One region of the Photorhabdus heterorhabditis genome, then DNA from elsewhere that is predicted to be linked to it. Evidence: predicted binding sites of a transcription regulator. Region 1 holds the regulator's gene; each other region holds the start of a gene.
The links. The regulator CRP, encoded in region 1, controls carbon source genes, mostly activating them, when cyclic AMP is high. The targets are predictions, from matches to a motif close to ATGTGANNNNNNTCACAT.
Positions count from the first base shown of each region.

Region 2: a site for CRP is predicted at 2,848-2,865, ahead of rbsD (D-ribose pyranase). Genes of this name have one in related genera too.
Region 3: a site for CRP is predicted at 2,790-2,807, ahead of msrB (peptide-methionine (R)-S-oxide reductase MsrB). Genes of this name have one in related genera too.
Region 4: a site for CRP is predicted at 2,617-2,634, ahead of adhE (bifunctional acetaldehyde-CoA/alcohol dehydrogenase). Genes of this name have one in related genera too.

Region 1 is NZ_LJCS01000022.1:47,953-53,305, reverse strand. Features, by position in the region: gene AM629_RS09855 (hydrolase) at 1-956, shown strand, start outside; gene AM629_RS09850 (YheU family protein) at 953-1,171, shown strand; gene AM629_RS09845 (phosphoribulokinase) at 1,190-2,059, shown strand; gene AM629_RS09840 (OsmC family protein) at 2,185-2,592, opposite strand; gene crp (cAMP-activated global transcriptional regulator CRP) at 2,914-3,546, shown strand; gene argD (bifunctional acetylornithine/succinyldiaminopimelate transaminase) at 3,596-4,807, opposite strand; gene AM629_RS09825 (aminodeoxychorismate synthase component II) at 4,931-5,353, opposite strand, start outside.
Region 2 is NZ_LJCS01000057.1:4,871-10,223, forward strand. Features, by position in the region: gene rbsC (ribose ABC transporter permease) at 1-828, opposite strand, end outside; gene rbsA (ribose ABC transporter ATP-binding protein RbsA) at 835-2,340, opposite strand; gene rbsD (D-ribose pyranase) at 2,348-2,767, opposite strand; gene ravA (ATPase RavA) at 3,044-4,543, shown strand; gene viaA (ATPase RavA stimulator ViaA) at 4,548-5,353, shown strand, end outside.
Region 3 is NZ_LJCS01000037.1:8,155-13,507, reverse strand. Features, by position in the region: gene ansA (asparaginase) at 167-1,186, shown strand; gene pncA (bifunctional nicotinamidase/pyrazinamidase) at 1,199-1,837, shown strand; gene AM629_RS13325 (YeaC family protein) at 1,902-2,171, opposite strand; gene msrB (peptide-methionine (R)-S-oxide reductase MsrB) at 2,256-2,666, opposite strand; gene gapA (glyceraldehyde-3-phosphate dehydrogenase) at 3,013-4,008, shown strand; gene AM629_RS13310 (D-hexose-6-phosphate mutarotase) at 4,137-5,015, shown strand; gene AM629_RS13305 (MipA/OmpV family protein) at 5,092-5,353, opposite strand, start outside.
Region 4 is NZ_LJCS01000059.1:9,553-14,905, reverse strand. Features, by position in the region: gene adhE (bifunctional acetaldehyde-CoA/alcohol dehydrogenase) at 1-2,498, opposite strand, end outside; gene AM629_RS16855 (YchE family NAAT transporter) at 2,908-3,552, shown strand; gene AM629_RS16850 (ABC transporter substrate-binding protein) at 4,118-5,353, shown strand, end outside.

The DNA of each region.
Region 1 (5,353 bases):
CCGGAGTCAGTAATCCACATTTGCAAACATTACTTCCGCGTTTGATGCGGTGGTATCCTACATTGCAACCATACTGGCAACGACTTAATCTGCCCGATAACGATTTTGTTGACCTGGCATGGAGTGAAGATCCGACAACTGCGGCCCACAAGCCACGGTTGATCCTGTTTCATGGGCTGGAGGGTAGTTTCAATAGCCCTTACGCCAACGGTTTGCTCCATATCTGTCAGAAAAAAGGCTGGCTTGGTGTTGTCATGCACTTCCGTGGGTGCAGTGGTGAACCAAACCGCCAGAAACGTCTCTATCACTCAGGCGAAACAAACGATGCCCGTTATTTTTTAAACTGGCTGAAACAGACCTACGGTGATGTACCAACCTCAGCTGTGGGTTATTCAATTGGTGGTAATGTACTGGCCTGTTATCTGGCAGAAGAAAAAACAAATGCCCAAGTCAATGCTGCGGTCGTTGTCTCCGCGCCTCTGATGCTGGAAGCCTGCTCCAACCGGATAGAAAGAGGATTTTCTCAAGTTTATGAGCGCTATCTGCTTAATAGCCTGAAACGCAATATTACTCGCAAATTGCTACGCTACCCAAATTCACTGCCAATCAATCTGTCTCAGGTAAAAAAATTGAAACGCATTCGGGAATTTGATGAAATTGTAACCGCAAAGCTCCACAATTTTAAAGATGCAGTAGACTACTATCGCCAGTGCAGTGCACTGCCACGTCTGCCTGACATTACTGTGCCACTGCTGATTATTCATGCCAAAGACGATCCCTTTATGTCGCCAGAAGTTGTCCCTGATCTCAAAACTCTGCCTAAGAATATTGAATATCAAATGACAGAACATGGTGGACACGTCGGCTTTGTCAGTGGTTCTCTGAAGAAACCACAAATGTGGCTGGAACAACGTATTCCAGGTTGGCTGTCATCTTATCTGGAGCAACCGCAATGATTATTCCGTGGCAACAACTGGAACCAGAAACTCTGCTAAATTTGATAGAGAGCTTTGTCCTGCGGGAAGGTACTGACTATGGCGAACATGAAAAATCGCTTGAGCAGAAAGTCACTGACATACGCCGTCAGTTAGAACGAGGAGATGTTATGCTGGTGTGGTCTGAACTGCATGAAAGCATCAATATTATGCCGAAAGAAATGTTCGATTCTTAACATTATGGAGTTTACTGTATGTCCGCCAAACATCCGATTATTGCAATTACCGGCTCTAGCGGCGCCGGAACAACAACAACGAGTTTAGCTTTCCGTAAAATTTTCCAGCAACTTAATATCAGTGCGGCGCAAATAGAAGGGGACAGTTTCCACCGTTACACCCGCCCTGAAATGGATGCTGCGATTCGTAAAGCCAAAGAACAAGGCAGACATATCAGTTACTTTGGGCCAGAAGCCAATGATTTTGGCATGCTGGAAAAAACCATGATTGACTATGGTGAAACGGGTGAAGGCCGTCGTCGGAAATATCTTCATACTTATGACGATGCCGTTCCTTACAACCAGCTACCCGGTACATTTACACCATGGGCATCCTTACCCAAGCAAACCGATGTGCTGTTCTATGAAGGTCTACATGGTGGCGTTGTAACACCACAACATAACGTTGCCAGCCATGTCGATCTGCTGGTAGGAGTAGTGCCGATTGTCAACCTTGAATGGATACAGAAACTTATCCGTGATACCGGGGAACGAGGACATTCACAAGAAGCGGTGATGGATTCTGTTGTTCGTTCTATGGATGATTATATCAATTACATTACGCCACAATTTTCGCGAACACATATCAACTTTCAACGTGTCCCTACCGTGGATACCTCCAACCCATTTTCAGCCAAAGCCATTCCATCATTGGATGAAAGTTTCATTGTCATCCGTTTCCGTGATCTGACTCAGATTGATTTCCCGTACCTGTTATCAATGCTACAAGGCTCATTCGTTTCAAGTATTAATACCATTGTGGTTCCAGGCGGAAAAATGGGATTGGCAATGGAATTAATTATGACGCCATTAGTACAACGATTGCTGGAAGGGGAAAAGATTTGCTGATCAGAACCTGGGATAAATGTAAAAAATCCAGTCTCTGAATTCACATCTTTACATTATTCAGTTAATAAAACAGGTAACTGAAATGTTAGTTACCTGCCGTTATTTTTTAATCAATAAATAATATCTTAATCTGCATCTTTAATTTCAAAACTGTGGGTGATTTCAACTGACTTTCCCAGCATCAACGAAACAGAGCAATATTTTTCTGCGGAAAGTATAACAGCACGTTCAACCGCTTTATCTGTTAAATCTTTGCCTGTCACAATGAAATGCAGATTTATATGAGTAAACAAGCGTGGCGCTTCTTCACGACGGCGGGAAGTTAATTTTACCTCACAATCTATTACGTCATATCTACCTTTCTGCAAAATAGAAACAACATCAATCGTACTGCAACCACCCGCTGCCATTAATACCATTTCCATTGGGCTTGGTGCCTTATCGCCGGCATTTCCATCCATCATTATCTGATGACCCGAAGACGACTCCCCCAAAAGAGATAACCCTTCAACCCATTTTACCCGTGCTTGCATAATCCCCCCTTAAACCATTTTTTGCATTAAAGCCTACCCTTTCGGTATTAAACTGGCAATCTAATGCGCAGTTCATGATGCTGAAACAATACAAGACAAGACAGAAACCTTTTCCTGTGCTACAAACAGAAGCAGGTCAGGTATATATTAGGTTAGGATCAATACTCAGGGTTCAAATTTTAGATAACCTATATAAAACTTTCACCTGTCGGTTTTTCGACAAACTAATATGTTAAGCTAGTGTCTTTATAAGCCAGCCTGATGAGAAACTTTTAGATTCTCATGTTATTTAGGCAGCGATAACAACAGAGGATGAAGCGAATGGTTCTCGGCAAGCCACAAACAGACCCCACTCTTGAATGGTTTTTGTCACACTGCCATATTCATAAATATCCATCTAAAAGCACGCTTATTCATCAAGGCGAAAAAGCAGAGACGCTTTACTACATCGTAAAAGGCTCTGTTGCAGTTTTGATTAAAGATGAAGAAGGCAAAGAGATGATCCTCTCCTATTTAAATCAGGGAGATTTCATTGGCGAACTTGGATTATTTGAAGAAGGGCAAGAGCGTACAGCCTGGGTACGGGCTAAAAGTGCCTGTGAAGTGGCTGAAATTTCCTATAAAAAATTCCGCCAACTGATTCAGGTCAACCCGGATATTCTAATGCGTTTATCTGCCCAAATGGCAAGCCGTTTGCAAACGACTTCTGAGAAAGTCGGTAATCTAGCCTTTCTGGATGTTACCGGCCGTATTGCTCAGACCTTGCTGAATTTGGCAAAACAACCAGATGCTATGACCCACCCGGATGGGATGCAAATCAAAATCACACGTCAGGAAATTGGCCAAATTGTTGGCTGTTCCCGTGAAACGGTTGGTCGTATCCTGAAAATGCTGGAAGATCAAAACCTGATTTCCGCACACGGCAAAACAATTGTTGTTTACGGTACACGTTAATACCTGATGAATCAGCGCATTATATTTGCGCTGATTTTTCTTGTATTCGTTATACTAACTGGCTAATCGTCTTTTCCAACCGTTCCATTCCCTGAGCAATCTCTTCTTTACTGATAATCAACGAAGGTGTGAAACGCAGTACATCACTGCCAGCACTCAGCAACATTAGCCCATTTTCAGCAGCCAGTTGCAGGATATCTTTAGATTTTCCCTGATACTGCCCTTTTAGTTCCGCACCAATCAGTAATCCTTTTCCACGGATCTCACCAAATACGGAATATTGCTGATTAATATCGTTCAAAAAATTCACAATTAAATTATGACGTTTTTCAACCCCATCCAGAACCTCTGGCGTATTGATAATATCAAACGCAACATTTGCGACTGCACAAGCCAGCGGATTACCACCGTAAGTCGTACCGTGAGTTCCCGGCACCATAACCGAGGCAATATTCGCGGTGGTCAGCATAGCACTGACAGGAAAACCATTTCCTAGTGCTTTCGCTGTGGTGATAATATCCGGTGCAACATCATAATGCATATAAGAAAACAGTTTGCCGGTACGTCCCATCCCACTTTGTACTTCGTCAAACACCAGCAGCACCTGATGTTTATCACAAAGCTCACGCACCCCATGAATAAACGCAGATGTTGCAGGAGTTACTCCCCCTTCTCCCTGAACAGGTTCCAATATAACCGCACAAGTATGGTCATCCATGACTGCCTTTACCGCCTCTAAGTCATTAAAAGGTACATGAATAATATCTGCGGGTTTTGGCCCAAAACCATCAGCATATTTTGGCTGACCACCAACAGAGACAGTAAAAAGGGTACGACCATGAAATCCCTGATGGAACGCAATAATTTTGGTTTTATATGGGCTGTGACGGGTAATGGCATAGTGACGAGCCAGTTTAAATGCAGCTTCATTCGCTTCTGCACCTGAATTAGCAAAAAATACCCGTTCAGCAAACGTAGCATCAATCAATTTCTGCGCCAATATTAAAGCCGGTTCATTGGTGAAAATATTACTGATATGCCAAAGTTTCTCTCCTTGCTGCTTCAAAACATCAACCAACTCAGGGTGACAATGTCCCAAAGCCATAACAGCAATACCACCCGCAAAATCAATGTATTCCTTCCCTTGTTGATCCCATACACGACTACCTTGCCCTTTCACCGGTATAAACTGTGCCGGTGAATAGATTGGCAACATGACTTGATCGTAGGTATTTCTATTTACTGCGGCATGTTCTGTCATTTTCCCACCCGATTTTTATATATACATTATTTAAAAGTGAAAATATAATCACAAAATACGCATAAAAAATCAAAGATGGGCCAATGAAAAAGATGAATAAATGAAGAAATTATTGGTATCTGGTTAATATCTAAGGAAGTTTCTCAGTAGCTGATGCCCTTGCTCGCTGAGAATACTTTCTGGATGGAACTGCACACCTTCCAGAGGCAACGTGCGGTGACGAATTCCCATGATTTCATCTACATTGCCGTCATGCTGGCTCCATGCAGTCACCTCAAATGAAGCAGGTAATGTTTCCGCAGCAATCACCAATGAATGGTAACGGGTAACCGTTAATGGCCGATTAAGACCTTTAAACACACCTTGCTGATTATGATGAATAGCAGAAGTTTTCCCATGCATGACTTCTCTAGCTTTTACTACACTGGCACCAAATGCCTGTCCAATTGCCTGATGTCCAAGGCAAACACCCAAAATCGGCAACTGCCCCGCAAAATGCGAAATCGCAGTCAGAGAAATGCCTGCTTCATTTGGCGTACAGGGGCC
Region 2 (5,353 bases), on a different contig from region 1:
AATTAACCCCTTACCACCTGCCAGACGGGTTCCTCCTAATACTACGGCAGCAATCGCATCTAGTTCATAACCATTCCCTGCCATTGGCTGGGCAGAAGAGAGACGGGCTACCTCAATAATACTTGCCAGTGCAGTCAGTAAACCACATAAGGAATAAACAATAATCTTGATTTTATCGACGCTGATACCGGACAAACGAGTAGCTGATTCATTACCGCCTAAAGCATAAATATAACGGCCCAAACGAGTATGGTGTAAGATGTACCAAGCAATAACAAAAACTATCAACATCAACCATACTGGAGTAGGGATACCCAATGGACGACCAATACCAAACCAGCTAAATAGATCTGCATTATCGCTGAATCCTGTATTTATCGGGCTACCATCAGTATAGACGCGAGTTATTCCACGAAGTAATAACATCATGACCAGAGTAGCAATAAAGGCTTGTACCTTACCTTTAGCAATAATTATTCCTGTACCAGCACCGATCGCAGCACCTAAAGCTAAAGCACCGACTATAGCCACCAATGCATTAACTTCCATTCCAACCAGCGAAGCTGCTACTGCACCTGTCAACGCAAGCAATGAACCAACAGACAAATCAATACCTGATGTCAGAATAACTAGTGTCATCCCAACAGCCATAATGGCGTTAACCGATGTCTGTTGCAGAATGTTAAACAAATTATTTAAAGTGAAAAAATTCGGACTAAGAGAGGAAACTACTGCTATAAGTGCTAACAACGCAATCAGTGATTTTTGCTCCAGCAGCCATTCTTTAGTAAACCAACGTTTAGATGTCGGTGATACATTAGAATTCATACTGAATTACTCCTGAATCACATCATATTGTTTGCCAACGGCTGCCGCCATTAAAGCTTCTTGAGTTGCTTGCTCAGCAAGGAATTCTCCGCTGATATGACCTTCATACATGACCAAAATTCGGTCGCTGATTCCTATCACTTCCGGCATTTCAGAAGAAACGAGTATGATGCTCAAACCTTCTTTTTTGAACTGATTAATTAGCTGATAAATTTCTTTTTTTGCACCGACATCTACACCTCGAGTAGGCTCATCCAAGATAAGAACTTTTGGTCTGGTCATTAATCCACGAGCAATTGCCACTTTTTGCTGATTACCACCAGAAAGTAGACCAACGGTCTGTTCCATTGAAGGCGTTTTAATATTAAACAACTTAATAAAGTGACTAACTGCTTTCCGCTCTTCTTTATGATTTAGACCACCTAATTTGTTACTGAAATAACGTAAGGCAGTCAGAGACATATTATCTTTAACTGACATTTCCAAAATTAGGCCATCACGCTTCCGATCTTCTGAAATATAAACAATCCCATAAGCTAACGCATCCTGAGGGTTACGAGTTATAACGGGATTCCCATCCAAAGCAATCCTCCCTTGCGTTTTTGGCAATGCGCCATAAATAATTCTCATCAATTCCGTGCGGCCTGCCCCCATCAACCCCGATATACCCAGAATTTCTCCACTATAAAGGGAAAAACTGACATTTCTCACACCGGGACCAGAAATTTTCTCAACTTTGAGCCGTTTCTTACCACGAGGTAAATTCAGGTGGGGGTATTGATCTTCCAATTTTCGACCAACCATCATTTCAATTAAGTCGTCTTCTGTTAATTCCTTTACCTGTTTTTCACTAATAAATTGCCCATCACGGAATACCGTAACATCATCACATATTTCAAAAATATCTTTCAATCGATGGGATATATAAACAATACCGCATCCCTGGAATTTCAGTTCATGTATCACTCTGAACAATGATTCGGTTTCTGTATCAGTCAGTGCATCTGTTGGCTCATCCATAATGATAACTTTGGATTCAAAACTCAGTACTTTGGCTATTTCAACCATTTGCTGCCCACCGATAGAAAGTTCAGCTACCCGCCGGTGACTGCTATAACTCAGATTCAACTTTCTCAAAAGGCGATCAGCTTCCTGATACATTTTCCTCCAGTCAATGGTACCGAATTTATTAACAAATTCGCGTCCCAGAAAAATATTTTCAGCAATGGTCATTTGAGGAATAAGATTTAATTCTTGATGGATAATTCCGATACCTGCCTCCTGAGAGGATCTAGGACTAGAAAAAGTCACTTCTTTGCCCAAATAATGAATCACTCCTGTATCTCTGGTATATATCCCAGTCAATACTTTCATCATTGTGGATTTACCTGCACCATTCTCCCCTACCAATGCCATAACTTTGCCCGGGTAAACACGTAATGCCGCGTCGGATAATGCTTTGACACCAGGAAAGGATTTACCAATTCCTTTTAGTTCTAGTACAGGTTGCATAACCACCTCAGAAAGTTACACCAGCACAAAGGATAATATTGGCATAAGGAGAATTTTCTCCGGTACGAATCACCGCTCGGCTATGTTCCATTTTCTCTTTTAATGTATTATGACTAATATATTCTATAGTGATTGAATTCCCTTGCTGTTTCTCAAGCTCTTTAATTTGATCCAATATTAATTGATGAATCAAAGGATTATGGCTAATGATCTCCTCTGCTAAAAATGCAGCTTCAACCTGCATTTCCTGAGTAACGACTTTGAGAACAGATATAAAACAGGGAATCCCCTGGGTTAGCGCTAAATCAATCCGCTGGGCTGAAGAAGGAATTGGTAATCCAGCATCACCAATTGTAATCTGGTCAGTATGCCCCAGCCGAGAAATGACGGCTGAAATTTCAGAATTAAGCAATACACCTTTTTTCATTTTTATTCCATTAGCGAAACGTTTCGCTAATTAAGCAATATAGAAAGTAACATTTAAAATGCAACATTATTGATACAAAAGTGTGATCGTCATCGAAACGTTTCGCTAATAAAAAAACAAAAAATAAACGTTAACTTATTGAATATTTGACGCTGAATCGATTTTTAAGGTAAATATTATCTTCATCAATAAATGATGACTAAAACCTATGATTAAGACTTATTTCACATATAGCTAATAATTTATTTAACCTCGTAGATAACATTGGTATGGATTATGCAAATAGCAGAAAAAATAGCTTGTTTAAGTAACTATCTGGAAAGTGGCCTGTATGAAAGACAACAGGCTATTCGTTTATGTTTGCTAGCCGCATTGTGTGGGGAAAGTGTTTTTCTACTTGGTCCTCCAGGAATCGCTAAAAGTCTAATCGCCCGCCGATTAAAATTTGCATTTCATGATGCCAGAGCATTTGAATATCTGATGACCCGTTTCTCTACTCCTGAAGAAATTTTCGGACCTCTTTCTATCCAAGCGTTGAAAGAAGAAGGACGTTATCAACGCCTAACTGCCGGCTATTTACCTGAAACTGAAATTGTTTTTCTTGATGAGGTATGGAAAGCTGGCCCAGCAATTCTTAATACCTTGCTGACGGCAATTAATGAAAGAAAATTCAGAAACGGGGATATCGAAGAAAAAATTCCAATGAGGTTACTGGTAACAGCCTCCAATGAATTACCTGAAGCAGATAGTAGCCTTGAAGCTCTTTATGACCGAATGCTAATCCGTATTTGGTTGGATAAAATTCAGGAAAAACAGAATTTCCGAGCATTACTCATTAACCACAAAAATGAAATTGATAATCCTGTCCCTGAAAACATTCAGATAACAAGTGAAGAATTTCACCAATGGCAAAATGAGATTAATAGAATAACTCTGCCAGATAGTTGTTTTGATATTATCTACCAACTACGTCAACAACTCGATATGACAGAACACTCACCTTACGTTTCAGATCGACGCTGGAAGAAAGCAATTCATTTATTACAAGCCAGTGCTTTCTTTAATGGTAGAAAGGAAATATCACCGCTTGATTTAATATTACTAAAAGATTGTTTATGGCATGATCTTAACTCTTTCAAACTGTTGCCTCAATATTTAAATACTCTAATAACCGAGCAGGCATATCAGCAAAGAATATTATCTCAGAAAATTGATTCACTTCATCATCAATGGATTCAGGTCCTTCAGGATAAAAACAATCAGCAAGCATTCCAGATAGGAAAAAAAATCCGTCTGTTTGGGCACAAAACACAATATTCTCTACCCGATCATATCAATGAAGAGAAATTGACTTTATTTCTGCATACACCTCTTTATATCCATGATATTCAGGTCAATTTCATTGAAATAGAAAAAAAGACTCTGAATGTCTGGATAAAAAAAGGTGGAGAATTACCAGTTCGCCTGAACAGTATTGGTTTTCCACAAAGCATAACAGCCGAAATTAATTCAGCATACCAGATAGAAATTTTCGATATTAGCCGTCGTTCATCCACTTTATATTTACCAGATAGCCAACACCAACAAAATGAAAAAAACAGCGAGTGGCAAGAGAGATTGGAAAAAATTAATCAAGAAATTTACCAACAACGCCAATTACTTAACCAACATAAACCATGCCTGTTTATTGAAAGTCATTGGCTTAATGCGATAGAAAAAAGCTTTATCCAACTAACAGATAAAGTAAACCAACTGAAAATAAAAATGAGAAACTAATTAAATGATTAGCTTAACAACCCTTGATCTTTTATTGTCAGTAAACGAAGGTGAACTGATAGAGGAAATCGTACTAATCCTCTTGGCTTCACCTCAGTTGGCTATCTTTTTTGAAAAATATCCTCGCTTGAAACGTGCATTGTTGAAAGACATTCCCGGCTGGAAACAAGATTTACAACAGAGGATCAAAGAAGCATTAATTCCTGCGACTCTGGCAGAAGAATTTCAGTTATACCAGCAATTACTGCCTGTCAGCACAGATAATTTTTACCTTAAACTCCCCGAAATTCTCAAAACGCTGAGCCGAATTAAATCACCTTTTTATGCAGAAGCCCAGAAGCTGGCAACTAATGCTATTGATCATTCAAATACACTGCAAACTTTGTTTATTCAACAATGGCGACTCAATTTGATACTGCAAACCACAAACTTCCACAAAGAGTTATTGGAACAAGAAAAAGAACAATTATTAGCGGAACTGGAACAGAGGCTGACACTCAGTGGTAATCTCGACCCCATTTTCAGTAAAAATGACAGAGCAGCAGGACGGTTATGGGATATGAGTAAAAGTCAGATAAATCATTCCCGAAATGATACACAGTTATTGATTCATTATAGTGAGTTTCTTCGCCAACAACCTGAACTGGAAAAACTGGCTCAATTACTTGGGCGCAGTCAATCTGCAAAATCAAAACTACAGGAAAGCCATCTTCTCGAACCATTTACCACAATTGAACGAATACCATTTACCATTCCTGAACAGGTAAATGGTATAGGGCAAAGTGATGATATTTTGCGGTTGTTACCGAC
Region 3 (5,353 bases), on a different contig from region 1:
AATGCCGTAACCATGCCATTAGCAAGAATATGTCATGATAATTCATGACATAGCTCTGGCAATATTTGAATGCATTAAATCATTAGCCTGATAGATACCCTGTCAGGCTTTTTTTATTTGGTAATATCCCTATAATCCAGTTGATCTTTTTACGAGGTACACAGTCATGCAGAAGAAATCTATTTATGTCGTCTATACCGGCGGAACAATTGGGATGCAACATTCATCTCAGGGATACATTCCCGTTTCCGGGCACTTACAGCACCAATTAATCAAAATGCCTGAATTCCACCGCGCTGAAATGCCGATATTTACTATCCGTGAGCATCAGCCACTGATTGATTCTTCTGATATGACCCCCGAAGACTGGCAATGTATCGCTGACGATATCCAGCAGAATTACGATGATTATGATGGTTTCGTGATTTTGCATGGCACAGATACGATGGCGTTTACCGCATCAGCGCTCTCTTTTATGTTTGAGAATCTTGGTAAGCCAATTATTGTTACAGGGTCACAAATTCCATTAGAAGCACTGCGTTCCGACGGGCAAACAAACTTGCTAAATGCGCTTTATCTTGCCGCTAATTATCCAGTTAATGAAGTCAGCCTGTTTTTCAATAATAAACTGTTCCGTGGAAACCGGACAGTTAAAGCCCATGCAGATGGTTTCGATGCCTTTGCTTCACCAAACTGTTCTCCATTAATGGAAGCGGGTATTAATATCAAAGCTTTCAATACATGCCCGGCGCCTGCCAGCCAAGGTGAATTTATCACCCATCGGATTACCCCCCAGCCAATTGGCGTAGTAACCATTTACCCCGGTCTTTCCAGTCAGGTTGTGAATAATATTTTAATGCAGCCAGTTAAGGCATTAATCCTACGCTCATATGGCGTTGGAAACGCGCCACAGCACCCTGAATTACTAAAAGAGCTAAAACAGGCTACAGAAAGAGGAATTGTCGTTGTCAATCTGACTCAATGCATTTCTGGTAGGGTAAACATGGAAGGATACGCAACAGGCCATGCTCTGGCTGAGGCTGGCGTGATAAGCGGTTATGATATGACTTTTGAAGCAACTTTAACCAAATTACACTATTTACTCAGTCAATCGTACAACCACGAAGAGATTAGATATCTAATGCAACAAAATTTACGTGGTGAATTGAGTTATGCTGACAAATAATCCAGGAAAAAGATGAAAACAGCACTATTACTTATCGATATACAGAACGATTTCTGTACTGGCGGAGCCTTGGCCGTAAAAGAGAGTGAACAAGTCATTGATGTTGCAAATCAGGCTATTGATATTTGCCTAAAGCACAATATCAGTATTATTGCCAGCCAAGATTGGCATCCTGCTGAACATATGAGTTTCGCAGTGAATTCCGGTCAGAAGATCGGTGATATTGGTGTACTGAATGGTATTCCACAAATATGGTGGCCGGAACATTGTGTTCAAGGACAACATGGCGCTGATTTTCATCCACAACTAAACAAACAGGCCATTATCGAGATTTTCTATAAAGGCGAAAATCCACAAATCGATAGCTACAGCGCTTTTTTTGACAATGGTCATCAGAGTAAAACCCAGCTTGATGACTGGTTGCAAACACAGCAAATTGAACGTCTGTTCATTATTGGTATCGCCACCGACTATTGTGTGAAGTTTACCGCACTGGACGCATTGGCATTAGGTTATGAAACCTGGGTCATTACCGATGGCTGCCGAGGGGTTAACCTCAATCCAGACGACAGTAAAGTGGCGTTCAAAGAGATAAAAGAACAAGGCGCTATGCTAATAAGAATTGATCAACTAGAAGATACTCTTGTCTGATACCAACAAGGGCCAGGCTGAGTTCAACAAACTCAGCCTTTCCGCTAACCTAACCTTCTGAAGATTATGGTTTCAATGTTGCCACCATTTCAGACTGAAAGGCTGCTTTCAGCTCTTGCTTACTCTTCATTACCAACCGACCATCGGTACCGATTGTCATATGCTCCGGATCATGGTTATGCTTTGCTTGCCATAACATAACCATTTGCAGGCTATATTCCTTCTGCTCCACCGTCAGAGGTACACCATCCTGCCATTTGCCCAGTTCCACTGCCTGAACCAAGTTTTGATATATTTCTGGTGTCATTACAGATAAAAGATCATCCAGTTCCATTGATATTTCCTCATTACTTTCCAGAATTAGCTGAAACGATTTAATTTCTTAAATTAATGGTTGTACCGACAATGATAAAAATAACTAACCTGCTGTTTTTTCGCCTGTATTTTCATCAGTAAAACTTAACGCAGCCGAGTTGATACAAAAACGTTCGCCTGTCGGTTGCGGACCATCAGAGAACACATGTCCCAAATGAGCATCGCAATGACTACAGCGAACCTCAATACGATGCATATTATGACTATTATCATCAATATACAGTACTGCATCATTACTGACAGGCTGATAAAAACTCGGCCAGCCACAGCCAGAATCAAATTTAGTATCAGACATAAACAACGGCCGTCCACAACACAGACAATGATACACGCCACTTTTTTTATTATGGAGTAATTTCCCTGAGAATGGAGACTCCGTCCCGGCATACTGGGTAACATGACGCTGAATATCAGTAAGCTCTGTATAAAGGGAAACATCAGAATTCTTAGCCATCACGACCACCTTAATAAAAATAAGACTAATGTTCTTACAAAATTAATTAATAATAACAAAAAATTAACATCACATCAGTGGAATTTATTTTAAGTGGTTAACTGGATATGTTTATCCTATTATTTGTGATGTGACTCGCATATCTAACCGATTAACTTTAAATATCTATCTGTGCCCCGATAATGATGAGCGGATCGATTGCCAGTATCCTAAGAGCAAACGTCTAAATGGTGGACTCGAAGTCGAAGTTTTTCGATTATTGACACGATTCCGCTTGACGGCTGGCAAGGTTTTGGTAACTTTAGTAACAACTTTTAATTCACTAAAAAATAGCTGGTGGAATACTATGACTATCAAAGTAGGTATCAACGGTTTTGGTCGTATCGGCCGTATTGTTTTCCGTGCTGCACAAGAACGTTCAGACATCGAAATCGTCGCAATCAACGACTTGCTAGATGCCGAATATATGGCTTACATGCTGAAATACGATTCAACTCATGGTCGCTTCAATGGCACTGTTGAAGTAAAAGACGGCCACCTGATTGTTAACGGTAAAACTATCCGTGTTACAGCAGAAAGGGACCCAGCTAACCTGAAATGGAATGAAGTAGGCGTTGATGTTGTTGCCGAAGCAACGGGTATTTTCCTGACCGACGAAACAGCACGTAAACACATTACCGCTGGTGCGAAAAAAGTTGTTCTGACCGGTCCGTCCAAAGATGACACACCAATGTTCGTTATGGGTGTTAACCATAAATCTTATGCAGGTCAGGACATCGTTTCTAATGCTTCCTGTACCACTAACTGCCTGGCGCCACTGGCTAAAGTTATCAATGATACATTCGGTATTGTGGAAGGTCTGATGACCACCGTTCACGCAACCACCGCAACTCAGAAAACTGTTGACGGCCCTTCTGCAAAAGATTGGCGCGGTGGTCGTGGTGCTGCTCAAAATATCATCCCATCTTCTACTGGCGCGGCTAAAGCTGTCGGTAAAGTGATCCCTGAATTGAACGGTAAACTGACTGGTATGGCTTTCCGTGTTCCAACCCCTAACGTATCTGTTGTTGATCTGACTGTACGTTTGGAAAAACCAGCCACTTACCAGCAAATTTGTGATGCCATCAAAGATGCGGCTGAAGGCGAACTGAAAGGTGTTCTGGGCTACACCGAAGATGACGTAGTATCTAACGATTTCAATGGTGAAAAACTGACTTCTGTGTTTGATGCAAAAGCAGGTATCGCCCTGAATGACAACTTTGTGAAACTGGTTTCTTGGTATGACAATGAAACAGGTTACTCCAATAAAGTTCTGGATCTGATCACTCATATCTCTAAATAACTGAGTAATCACCTTACCTGAAAAGAGCTGCCGGGAAAGGCAGCTCTTTTGTTTTTTTAATCTGTGTACAACATGCATTATTCTTGGATAATGCAATACCCCTGTTTTAGTTTTACAAGGTTATACGGATGAACGATAAAATTTTTGCATTACCGGTTGCAAAACAGATATCCCCCTCTATCAGTCAACGAAACATGGATGAACTTCCATTAATCGTCATCTCTCATCCAAAAGTGCGTGGTGCAATCAGTCTGCAAGGAGCGCACCTCATCTCCTGGCACCCCAAAGATCAAGAACCGGGATTATGGCTAAGCAAGAAAACCTCATTTAAAGCAGGCACAGCTATCCGCGGTGGGGTCCCTATTTGTTGGCCTTGGTTTGGCTCGGCTGGAACACCAATTCATGGTTTTGCCAGAATTCTTCCCTGGGAATTTAGCGCACACAATGAACATGAAAATGGCGTCATATTAACTTTCACCCTGAGAGACAATGAATATACCCATAAATTGTGGCCTTATGATTTTACATTAATTGCTCGTTTCAAACTGAGTGATACCTGTGAGGTAGAACTGGAAACTTATGGTAATTATCAAGCAACCTGTGCCCTGCATACTTATCTGAATGTAAGCGATATTAACCAGATTTCAATCAGTGGTCTGGGTAAACATTACATTGATACTATTACTGGCAAAGAGCAATACACAGCAGAAGAATATCTTATTTTCAATGATCGTATTGACCGCATTTACACAGAGCCAGAAGATTTTAGCCTGATAAGGGATAAATCACTGAGACGAACGATTGAAATTCACCATTACCATCACAGTGATATTGTATGCTGGAACCCAGGTGCTGAACTGTCGGGTAATATGAAAGATATAGGTAATGAAGATTATAAAAATATGGTTTGTGTAGAAACAGCCCGTATAAATAAACCGTTAATCACCAAAGATGATAGTCCAGCCCACATTTCGGTTATAATCCGTAGCCGAAAAGACAACCCGTAAATATCTTATGCTACTCCACACCAGAAAATCTGAATCCAATTCTATGGATTCAGATTTCATCCAGAATTAGCGCTAATTAGAAGCTATATGTAACGCCAGTCCAGACGATACCTACATATGACTTATTAACCATCGGGCTATCTTTAATTTCATCAGGTAACCGTTCAACACGTCCCATCATAAACGCAGACCATTCCTGATTAAATTTATAATTGGCAGATAATTCCAGATAAGGCGTCCAACTATCGCCTGGCGTATATTTTTCCAGTCCACTACGATGTGACTCACTACCTTTAACTCCATATTCGTAGCGGTTTTGTTTTTTGCTACTCCAAACC
Region 4 (5,353 bases), on a different contig from region 1:
GACAATTTATCAATTTTTACTAAAAAGTCCGCTTCCTGAATACCGGCGGCGCGGATAGAGGTTGGGATACCCAGTTCAGATTTCATCTCTTCCAGCCATGCTAGCAGTTTTTCAATTTTTGTTGCGGTACGGTCCCCGGTAGCAGATAAGCCAAGATGATCTGCAATTTCAGCATAACGACGGCGTGCCTGTGGACGGTCATATTGGCTGAATGCAGTCTGTTTAGTTGGGTTATCGTTAGCGTTATAACGGATAACGTTACAAATCAGCAATGCGTTAGCAAGGCCGTGCGGGATATGGAACTCAGAACCCAGTTTGTGTGCCATAGAGTGACATACGCCCAGAAAGGCGTTAGCAAATGCAATGCCAGCAATGGTTGCAGCATTATGAACCCGTTCACGGGCAATAGGATTAGTTGCACCTTCGTGATAGCTGGCTGGAAGGAATTCTTTTAGTAGTTTTAGTGCTTGAAGTGCTTGTCCGTCAGAGTATTCGTTTGCCAGCACAGATACATAAGCTTCTAGAGAATGGGTGATAGCATCCAAGCCACCAAAAGCACACAGTGATTTTGGTAAATCCATTACCAGATTAGCATCAACGATAGCCATATCTGGAGTCAGGGCATAGTCAGCCAATGGATATTTTTGACCGGTGGTATCATCAGTGACAACGGCAAATGGTGTCACTTCAGAGCCTGTGCCGGAAGTTGTGGTAATTGCTACCATTTTAGCTTTAATGCCCATTTTCGGGAATTTGTAGATGCGTTTACGGATATCCATAAATCGCAGGGCTAATTCTTCGAAATGCGTTTCAGGGTGTTCATACATTACCCACATAATTTTGGCGGCATCCATTGGAGAACCCCCCCCTAGTGCAACAATGATATCTGGTTTGAATGAATGCATTTGTTCAGCACCTTTACGAACGATGCTCAATGTCGGGTCAGCTTCAACTTCAAAGAAAACTTCTGTTTCTATCCCGTGGGATTTCAGCACATCAGTGACTTGATCAGCATAACCATGATTGAATAAGAAACGGTCTGTTACGATAAAGGCCCGTTTTGCACCATCGGTTGCCACTTCCCCTAATGCGACAGGTAGGGAACCCCGACGGAAGTAAATTGATTTTGGAAGTTTATGCCATAACATATTTTCTGCTCTCTTCGCCACGGTTTTGGTGTTGATGAGATGTTTTGGCCCCACATTTTCGGAGATGGAATTTCCTCCCCAGGAACCGCAACCTAGTGTTAGAGATGGAGCAAGTTTGAAGTTGTAAAGATCACCGATACCACCTTGAGATGCGGGTGTATTCACCAGGATGCGTGCTGTTTTCATTTTGTCGCCAAAGTACTTGACTCTTGCTGCTTGATTATCTTGATCGGTATACAGGCAGGAGGTGTGACCAATACCGCCCATTTCAACCAGTTTTTCTGCTTTTTCTACCGCATCTTCAAAACTGCTTGCATGGTACATAGCGAGCAGTGGAGACAGTTTTTCGTGAGCAAAAGGTTCAGTTTCATCAATCTGGCTGACTTCCCCAATGAGTATTTTGGTTTTTTCAGGAACATGGATGCCTGCCATTTTGGCAATTTTAGTTGCAGGCTGACCAACAATTGCTGCGTTCAGGTTACCGTTTTTCAGGATAATATCCTGAACAGCTTGCAGCTCTTTGCCTTGTAACAAATAACCGCCGTGAGTAAAGAATCGTTCACGTACCTGTTCGTAAACAGAATCCACTACGATAACGGACTGTTCTGAAGCGCAGATAACGCCGTTGTCAAACGTTTTGGACATCAGAATAGATGCAACGGCACGTTTAATATCAGCTGATTCATCAATGACGACGGGGGTGTTACCCGCCCCAACGCCGATTGCGGGTTTACCTGAGCTGTATGCCGCTTTTACCATACCTGGGCCACCGGTAGCGAGGATCAGGTTGATATCCTGGTGGTGCATCAACGCATTAGAAAGTTCAACAGAGGGTTCATCAATCCAGCCAATAATATCTTCAGGTGCGCCGGCCTCAATTGCAGCACGTAGGACCAATTCAGCGGCTTTGTTGGTTGCTTTTTTAGCTCGTGGGTGTGGTGAGAAAATAATACCGTTACGGGTTTTCAGGCTGATTAGCGCCTTAAAAATAGCTGTAGATGTTGGGTTAGTGGTTGGCACGATGCCGCAAATTAAGCCTATAGGTTCAGCAATAGTGATAGTGCCGAATGTTTGGTCTTCGGACAAAATGCCACAAGTTTTATCATCTTTATATGCGTTATAGATGTATTCGGAGGCAAAGTGATTTTTGATGACTTTGTCTTCGACAATACCCATACCCGATTCTGTCACGGCTAATTTTGCTAAAGGAATACGTGCATCGGCTGCCGCAAGAGCGGCAGCTCGGAAGATTTTGTCAACTTGTTCTTGAGAGAAGTTAGCAAATTCACGTTGCGCTTTTTTTACTCTGGCAACCATTTCATTCAGTTCAGTAGCATTAGTTACAGTCATAAAAAACGACTCCTGATAAATATTAAAAATCTTTAATATTAGGTAAAAAAGTATTTTACAGACTATTTAGTCTGGTGATTTTATGATAGCTACAGGTTACCATTTGGTATTAAATATATATTGATCTTAATCACACAAATGCAAAGCTGACTCCTTTCAGCTTTGATGGGTGATAATATGAATTGAATGGCAAAAGAGTGAATAAGATTAAGTTATTAACTTGGCGAAAATATCGAGTAAACAACTTTTTATATAAGAAATTATTAATTAAAAAATGGGTTATAGTGGATAGAAACCGAAATCTTATCGGTATAATGTAAAGAAAAAATTAAGTTTTCCATAATATTCTGGTGGATGACCATATGGAAACAGACTTACTAATACTGCGTAGCTCAATGAGGAGTTATTTGTGAGTGACTTGCTACTGGATCTTCCTGGTTACATTAAGTTTTTTGTTGGATTGTTTGCGCTAGTTAATCCCGTTGGTATCTTGCCGGTTTTTATTAGCATGACTCATTACCAGACTCAATCTGCCCGTAATAAAACTAATTTTATAGCCAATATTTCTGTTGCCATCATTTTATGGACAGCTTTGCTGTTAGGTGATTCGATCCTGCGTATGTTTGGTATTTCCATTGATTCTTTCCGTATTGCTGGTGGGATTCTTGTTGTGACTATCGCTATGTCGATGATTAACGGTAAGCTTGGGGAAGATAAGCAAAATAAGCAGGAAAAATCAGAAACAGCGATCAGAGAGAGTGTCGGGGTTGTGCCATTGGCATTACCGTTAATGGCAGGTCCTGGTGCAATCAGTTCTTGTATTGTTTGGAGTTCTCGCTACCAGGGGTGGCAAAATTTTATTGGACTTGCGCTAACCAGCGCGTTGTTTGCTTTTTGCTGCTGGTTATTATTTCGAGCCGCTCCTTTAGTGGTCAAATACCTTGGGCAGACGGGAATTAACGTTATCACCCGTATTATGGGGCTGTTGTTGATGTCTTTAGGAATCGAGCTGATTGTGACAGGGATTAGGGCATTATTTCCGGGGCTAATCTGATACGACTTGCGAGAAAAGAGGTGAATTTTTTTCTAGTCAAATTATAAATTATAATATTCTTATCATTTTTATGATAAAGCTTGTTTTATCATCTTTTCTCGTTTTTTTTATCGGTACTTCCTGAATTTTATACAAATAATCCAATATTTTTTAAATTATTCTGGTCTGTTTATACAATGTGTAACTGGCTGCTTCCACCATGGTTTTGTGATGAATGTAGGTTTTTAATTTGCATTGATTGCAATTTGTTAAAATTATGTTTATTTTCATTTGGGTTTACCTTTATATCCTGTTTTAGTTAATCATATTGTGTAAAAATCTTTATATATCAATGTATTGTTGTGTGATTTGGGATCTTTTGCCAATTAATGTAATAGGTTGTAATAAGTTGTTTGTAAGGTCAATCTTTGCAATATGAAAGGAATATTTAACAACTGGTATGATAAGCAGTCTTTAATATTTAATCCGTAAGTATTTTACTTTGGGGTGTATAACGCGAAGATGCCAGTCTTTATGGGATATATGCAGAGTGAATGAGAAGATTCACTAAATCTGGAGGAAAGAAATGAAGATCAAACAATTAAAATTATATAAGTTTGTTTCCAATATATTTTTATTATTGGCATTTCCTGTTACGGCGGTGTTTGCTGCTGAGGTACCAGAGGGGGTGAAACTTGCCGATCAACAGCAGATTACTGTAGATAATGGCGTAGAAGTTGCCTCACTTGATCCACATAAAGTTGAAGGTGTGCCGGAAACCAACATTATTCTTAATCTATTAGAAGGGTTGGTGAGTACCGGTCCCGAAGGGGAAATCGTTCCGGCAGTTGCAAGCCATTGGGAAAATCAAGGTGACACGGTATGGACTTTCTATCTGCGTGATAACGCTAAATGGAGTGATGGAACGCCGGTCACTGCACACGATTTTGAGTATAGCTGGCAACGATTGGCTGATCCAAATGTGGGATCACCTTATGCCAGTTACCTTCAATATGCTTACGTTGAAAACATTGATGATGTTCTGAAGGGTAAAAAATCTCCCGATCAGTTGGGTGTTAAAGCGCTAGATGACCATCGTTTACAAGTTATTTTGACGCATCCTGTGCCTTATTTTGTCAATATGCTCAGTCATACAGCAATGAAACCCGTGAAAAAGGATATCGTCGAAAAGTTTGGCAATAAATGGACACTGCCAGAAAATTATGTGGGAAATGGGGCATATCGGTTGAAAGAGTGGGTGGTGAATGAGCGAATAGTACTTGAGCGTAACCCACAATATTGGAATAACGAGAAGACAGTGATTGAACAAGCTACTCTTTTGCCTCTTCAGTCGGAAACTAGCGGTATTAATCGTTATCGTAGTGGGGAAATAAATATAACCAACAACGCCATTCCTCCTAATCTGTATCAGAAAATGAAGAAAGATATCTCTGATCAGGTTCGCGTTAGTCCTTATCTTTGTACATTTTATTACGAGATTAATAATAAAAAGCCACCATTTACTGATGTGAGAGTCCGTGAAGCAGTCAAGTTAAGCCTCGACAGAGATATTATTGCTAGAAAAATTATGGGGCAGGGGCAAATACCCGCTTATGGTTTTACACCAACGTTTATTGGGGGGGGCGATTTTTCTAAACCAGAGTGGGCTAACTGGACACAGGAACAGCGTAATAAACGTGCCAGAGAATTATTGGCGCAGGCTGGTTTTAATCAAGCAAATCCTCTGAAGTTCACATTGTTATACAACACATCGGATCAAAATAAACAACAGGCTATTGCCGCAGCTTCTATGTGGAAAAAG